DNA from 2 places in the Streptomyces sp. NPDC053493 genome. Region 1 is predicted to be linked to the other one. Evidence: riboswitches for the same ligand, from Rfam matches in the RefSeq annotation. Region 1 holds a riboswitch; the other holds the start of a gene.
What was found. Region 1 has a riboswitch for cyclic di-AMP ahead of ACIGO8_RS24625 (M23 family metallopeptidase). Riboswitches for the same ligand answer to the same signal wherever they lie in the genome.
Positions count from the first base shown of each region.

Region 2: linked by a shared signal. The riboswitch ahead of ACIGO8_RS33915 (M23 family metallopeptidase) and the one ahead of ACIGO8_RS24625 (M23 family metallopeptidase) in region 1 are both predicted to bind cyclic di-AMP.

Region 1 covers NZ_JBITXS010000009.1:123,580-126,866, forward strand. Annotated here, with positions in the region: gene ACIGO8_RS24620 (M16 family metallopeptidase) at 1-1,148, shown strand, start outside; cyclic di-AMP (ydaO/yuaA leader) riboswitch at 1,379-1,544, shown strand; gene ACIGO8_RS24625 (M23 family metallopeptidase) at 1,557-2,327, shown strand; gene ACIGO8_RS24630 (GntR family transcriptional regulator) at 2,492-3,175, shown strand.
Region 2 covers NZ_JBITXS010000025.1:8,935-12,221, forward strand. Annotated here, with positions in the region: gene ACIGO8_RS33910 (PP2C family protein-serine/threonine phosphatase) at 18-1,088, shown strand; cyclic di-AMP (ydaO/yuaA leader) riboswitch at 1,301-1,447, shown strand; gene ACIGO8_RS33915 (M23 family metallopeptidase) at 1,459-2,586, shown strand; gene ACIGO8_RS33920 (PrsW family intramembrane metalloprotease) at 2,603-3,287, opposite strand, start outside.

The sequences.
Region 1 (3,287 bases):
CCGACCAGCACTCCGCCGAGGAGTTCGCCGCCGAGCTGGAGCGCTGCGGCGCCACCCTCGACGCGCACGCCGACCACCCCGGCGTACGGGTCTCCCTCGAGGTGCCGGTCTCCCGGCTGCCCAAGGCCCTCGGCCTGCTGTCCGAGGCCCTGATCGCCCCGGCCTTCGCCGAGAACGAGATCGAGCGACTGGTGCGCAACCGGCTCGACGAGATCCCGCACGAGACGGCCAACCCGGCCCGCCGCGCGGCCAAGCAGCTCTCCAAGGAGCTGTTCCCGGCCGACTCGCGGATGTCCCGGCCCCGCCAGGGCACCGAGGAGACCGTCGAGGCGATCGACGCCGCCGCCGTCCGCGCCTTCTTCGACGCGCACGTGCGGCCGGCCGCCGCCACCGCCGTGGTCGTCGGCGACCTCACCGACGTCGACCTGGACAAGGTGCTCGCCGAGACCCTGGGCGCCTGGACGGGCTCGCCGGCCGCGCCGCGCCCCATGCCGCCCATCACGGCCGACGACACCGGACGGGTCGTCATCGTGGACCGCCCCGGCGCCGTTCAGACCCAGATGCTGATCGGCCGCGTCGGCCCGGACCGCCACGACCGCGTCTGGGCGGCCCAGGTGCTCGGCACGTACTGCCTCGGCGGCACCCTCACCTCCCGCCTGGACCGCGTCCTGCGCGAGGAGAAGGGCTACACCTACGGCGTGCGCGCCTTCGGACAGGTGCTGCGCTCCGACGGCGAGGGCAACGGCGCCTCCCTGCTCGCCATCAGCGGCTCGGTCGACACGCCCAACACCGGCCCGGCGCTCGACGACCTGTGGAAGGTGCTGCGCACCCTCGCCGCCGAGGGCCTGACGGACGCCGAGCGGGACGTGGCCGTGCAGAACCTGGTCGGCGTCGCCCCGCTCAAGTACGAGACCGCCGCCTCCGTCGCCGGCACGCTGGCCGACCAGGTCGAGCAGCACCTCCCCGACGACTACCAGGCGCGGTTGTACGCGCGGCTCGCCGAGACGGGCACGGTGGAGGCGACCGCGGCCGTCGTCAACGCCTTCCCGGTGGACCGGCTCGTCACCGTCCTGGTGGGCGACGCGTCGCAGATCGAGGAGCCCGTGCGGGCCCTCGGCATCGGTGAAGTGACCGTCGCCACCGGCTGATTGAGCCGCCGTCACGTGGCAGCGAGGAGTCGGCGCGACGGCGACGAGAAGGAGGACCCCGGCGAACCGGATCGCCAGGGTCCTCCTTTATGTCCGGATTGCTGGAGGGTGTGATCGTATGCCCTGTGGCATGTCTAACAAAGTGGGTGCTCTGTTTGGCGATTGACGGAAGGTCCGCCTAGCGTCGATCCGGCTGTCCGCCCGTTGTACGACGCCGCGCCCGCGGCAACGGACAGTCATCGCCGAGTCCCCGCAAGGCGCGAGCCTGGGGAGCCGGGGACCCGTACGCAGTCCCTGGGGTGAATCGGACGCCTTCGCGCGACGCGGAGGGGCCCGTAGGAGACCTTCCTGCTCCGAACCCGTCAGCTAACCCGGTAGGCGAGAGGGAAGGAAAGGATCAGCCACTACATGGCGTTCACCCGTGCCACCGGGAAGCATCGTGGTCCGAGCCGTCTGACGCGCCGTGGCGCCGGCATCGCCGGCGTGGCGACGCTCGCCACCACCGGCGTCATCGGCACCCTCGCCTCCCCGGCGCTCGCCGCCGACACGGAGACGACCTCCGTCGAGGACACCGGTCTCACCCAGGTGATCACCGAGGAGTCCCTCGCCGAGCGGGTCGACGCCCAGGCCGACGCGCAGGAGAAGGAGGCCTACGAGGCCGCCGCCCGCGCCAAGGCCGCCGCCGAGGCGAAGCGCAAGGCCGAGGCCCGCGCCAAGGAGGTCCGCGCCGCCAAGGAGCGCGCCGCCCGCGAGGCCGAGCGCAAGCGCCTCAACTCCTTCCAGCTCCCCGTCGCCGGCTCGTACGTGAGCACCGGCTACCAGACCGGCGGCTCGCTCTGGTCCTCCGGCCACCACTCCGGCATCGACTTCCACGCCTCCTACGGCACCAGGGTCGTCTCCGTCGGCTCCGGCACCGTCGTCGAGGCCGGCTGGGGCGGCGCGTACGGCAACAACATCGTCATCCGGATGAACGACGGCACGTACACCCAGTACGGCCACCTCTCCGCCATCCACGTCCACGTCGGCCAGACGGTCACGCCGGGCGAGCAGATCGGCGTCTCCGGCTCGTCCGGCAACTCCACCGGCCCGCACCTCCACTTCGAGGCGCGCACCACCGCGGAGTACGGCTCCGACATCAACCCCGTCGCCTACCTCCGCGCCCGCGGCGTCGACGTCTGACCGACTCGGCGTCCGAATGCCTGAAGAAGCCCCGGCTCGTTCGAGCCGGGGCTTTTTGCATTCCCTGTCACCGGGCGGCATCGGAAATTCCGGCGTCCTGCAATAGAGTCGCCGGACAGATGCCGCTCGATGGGGATTCGCGCGGACGAAAGCGGAGGTCGGACATGCGCATTCCCGCGCACTCGGTATGCACGGCGATCCGGGACGACATCGTCTCCGGGGTCCTCGAGCGGGGCACCCGGCTGACCGAGGACCGTCTCGCCCGCCGTTACGGCGTCTCCCGCGTCCCGGTCCGCGAGGCCCTGCGCACGCTGGAGTCCGAGGGCTTCGTCGTCAGCCGGCGCCACGCCGGCGCCCATGTCGCCGAGCCCACCGAGCAGGAGGCCGCCGACCTGCTCGACATGCGCTCGCTGCTGGAGCCGCTGGGCGCCGCCCGGGCCGCGCAGCGGCGCACCGAGGCCCACCTCAAGGTGCTGCGCGGCCTGGTCAGACTGGGTCAGGAGCGGGCCGGACGCGGCCGCGGCGAGGATCTGGCCTCGCTCGGCGGCTGGTTCCACGAGACCCTCGCGCAGGCCTCCGGCAGCCCGCCGCTCACGGCGCTGCTCACCCAGCTGCGGCACAAGATCGACTGGATGTACGCGGTCGAGCCGGCCGTCCGGCCGGTGGAGGCCTGGGCCGAGCACGGCGCCATCGTGGACGCCGTCGCGCGCGGCGACGCCGAGCGGGCCCGCGCCCTGACCGCGCTGCACGTGGAGCGGGCGGCCCCGCTGCACCGGCTGAAACGGCCCGAGCGGGCGCGTGTGAGGGTTTCGCAACATGCCGTAAACAGTGCGGGACCGGGGAATTAACACCCGGGCCGTATAAAAGTCGGGCGCTTAATTCCGGGCCGTCGTTTCCGATAACCGGCCCTGTTTCGTGCTGCCCTGAATTCGGCGGCCGACGTCGTTTTCCGCCTTTTCG
Region 2 (3,287 bases), on a different contig from region 1:
TGGTGATCGTCGGCGGGGTGGTGTACGACCTGGCGACGCCGCCCACCTACACCGCGGCCCCGCTGTTCTCGGCCGCGCCGCTGATCGCCGCCCCGTTCTTCTCCACCCTGACGACGCTGCTCACCGGCATCGCCGCCGTCCTCGCGAGCGTCGGGCTGCACGTCTACAACGAGACGGTGGACCAGATCCCGGCGCTCACGGAGACGCTGACGGTCCTCACCGTCTCGGCGCTGGCGCTGCTGATCAACCGGGTCGTACGGCGCAGCGGCGAACGGCTCGCCTCGGCGCGGGTGATCGCGGAGACGGCGCAGAAGGCGGTGCTGCCGACGCCGGCGGCGCGGATCGGCGGGCTGCAGATCGCGGCCCGGTACGAGGCGGCGCAGGCGGACGCGTTCATCGGCGGCGACCTGTTCGCGGTGCAGGACACCCCGTACGGGGTGCGGTTGGTGGTCGGCGACGTACGGGGCAAGGGGCTCGACGCGGTGGAGGCGGTGGCGGTGGTCATCGGCGCCTTCCGGGAGGCGGCCGAGCAGGAGTCCACGCTGGAGGGCGTGGCGGCGCGTCTGGAGCGGGCGCTGGCCCGGGAGGGCACCCGGCGCGACGGGCTCGACGCCTTCGAGGGCTTCACCACCGCCGTCCTGGCCGAGATCCCGGGTGGCGACCGGACCGTACGGGTGGTCAACCGCGGCCATCCGGAGCCGCTGCTGCTGCACGCGGACGGGGCGGCGCAGGTGCTGCGGCCGAGCGAGGCGGCGTTGCCGCTGGGGATGGGAGAGCTGGCGGTGTGGCCCGACCGGGCCGAGGAGACGCCGTATCCGCCGGGCGCGACGCTCCTCTTCTACACGGACGGCCTGTCGGAGGCGCGGGACGCGCACGGTGAGTTCTACGACCCGCGGGAGCGGCTCGCCGGGCGGATCTTCCCGGGGCCGGAGGAGCTGCTCGACGCGCTCGTGGCGGACGTGCGCCGGCACACGGGCGGTGGTGCGACGGACGACATGGCGCTGCTCGCGGTGAGCCGTCCGGCGGTGGGGCAGCCGGAGCGGCGCCGGACGATGCCGGTGGTGCCGCCGGGTGGTGACCGGTCGTAGTCGAAGGGTCTCCCTCCGATAACAATTGACTCAACGTCAGTTTGAAGGTGTGTCGGCGATGTGTCGGCGGCCTCTTCTGAACGGTGGTCAACTCGGGACATAGCCTCACAATTCAGTGAATGATCAAGGGGAACGGCTTGGAATCGAGTGGCCGCGTCTATTAACGTTCGATAACGCAGCGCGGTCGTCCCAGCCGTCGCAAGAGACGGCACCGTGCGCGCGCGCCGAATCCCGTAAGGGAACCGGGGAACCACCACTTGGGGTGAATCGGGCCCCACCGCACTCGTGCGGCACGCCCGTAGGAGACCTTCCTGCTCCGAACCCGTCAGCTAACCCGGTAGGCGAGAAGGAAGGAAAGGAGAGCGCCTCCGTGGCGTCCAACACCCCTGCTCCCGAAAACCCCTTCGACTATTTCGGCGCTCCCGGTCCGGCGGGCGCCGCCGAGGGCCCGGGCGGCGGCGAGGAGTGGAACCCCACCGAGGACTCCCTGCGGGACCGGGGCCGCTCGGGCGGCCGCCACCGCGTGGTCAAGCAGCGCTCCAACTTCGCCCGCTCCTCCACCGTGCTCGGTGTCGGCGTGATCGCCGCCGTCGGCGCCGGCGGCCTGGCCACCGCCCAGCAGAAGCCGCCGGTCTCGATAGCGCTGCCGGACGTCGACCTGCCGGACGTCCACCTGCCCGACGCCTCCGACCTGCCGGGCGTCGGCGGTCTGATCGGCGGACACGACGAGGACGAGGGCGGCTCCGAGGCGACCGGGGCGGGGAACAACACCCAGCCGCTGACCGCCCTCACCTACACCACGGCCGACCAGGCGGGCACGGGCTCGGCCGGCGGCACCGGCGCCGCGCAGGCCGGGGCCACCCGGACCGACGCCGGCGAGGCGCTGCGCGCCCGCATCCTCCAGCAGGCCGAGCAGCAGCAGGCCGCCGCGGACGCCGAGGCGAAGGCCGCCGCGGAGAAGGCCGCGGCGGAGAAGGCGGCGGCGGAGGCCGAGGCCAAGGCCGACGCGGCGGAGAAGGCGGCCGCCGAGGCGAAGAAGAAGGCCGAGGAGGAGGCCGCGGCGAAGGCCGAGGCCGAGCGCCTGGCCAGGCTCGCCGCGAGCTACGCGCTGCCGACGTCCTCGTACACGATCACCTCGACCTACGGCGAGGCCGGCTCGATGTGGTCCTCCGGCCACCACACCGGCCTGGACTTCGCCGCGCCCACCGGCACGCCGGTGAAGGCGGTCCACGGCGCCACCGTGAAGTCGGCCGGCTGGTCCGGCGCGTACGGCTACCGGATCGTGCTGGAGCTCGAGGACGGCACCGAGGTCTGGTACTGCCACCTCTCCTCCATGACGGTCGGCGCCGGCCAGTCCGTCGGCACCGGCGACACCATCGGCCGCGTCGGCGCCACCGGCAACGTCACCGGCCCCCACCTCCACCTGGAGGTCCACACGCCGTCCGGCGCGGGCATGGACCCGGCGGACTGGCTCCGCTCCAAGGGCCTGAGCATCTGAGGCCCAGCCGGCTGCTCTAGCTCCGGTACGGGTTGTAGCCGCCGTAGTCGAGGTACTGCGGCGGCGACCACACCCGGCCGGTGGCCCGGGCCGCGTACGTCAGCGCCGGCGAGGCGACCTGCCGGCGCTGCCACAGGTGGTGCAGCAGCTCCTGCTCGCGGGCCGTGAAGTCCGGCGCCGCCTGCCCGCGCCGGGCCCGGTGGCGCAGGAACGCCAGGGTCGTCGCGAACGCCTCGTACTCGCCGACCGCCTGGGCGCCGGGCTTGCCGAGGCTGCGGGCGGCGTAACCGCGGGCCAGCGAGCGGGCCCGCATCGAGGAGAGCGCGAGCGGTTCATCGGGAGCGAGCCAGCCGGCCGTCGCGTAGGCCGGAAGCTCGCCGGATATCGTGCGCAGCTCCTTCTGCCGGCTCCATATCGCGAGCCAGGTCAGCAGGGCGAAGACCGGCACCATGAACATGCCGTAGACCAGCAGGAACGCCAGCGGGTGGAAGCTGGCCGAGCCGTTCCACAGCGCGTGCATGCCCATGGCGAGCAGCAGGCCGCCCAGCGGCAGCAGCACCAGACGGGTGCGGCGGGCCCGGGCGGTGGCGCCGAGCAGCGCGGCGAAGCCGAAGCCGAGGCCGGTGAGCGAGGTGAACAGCGGGTGGGCGAACGGGGACATGATGACCCGGACGAAGAACGTGCCCACCGTCACCGAGCCG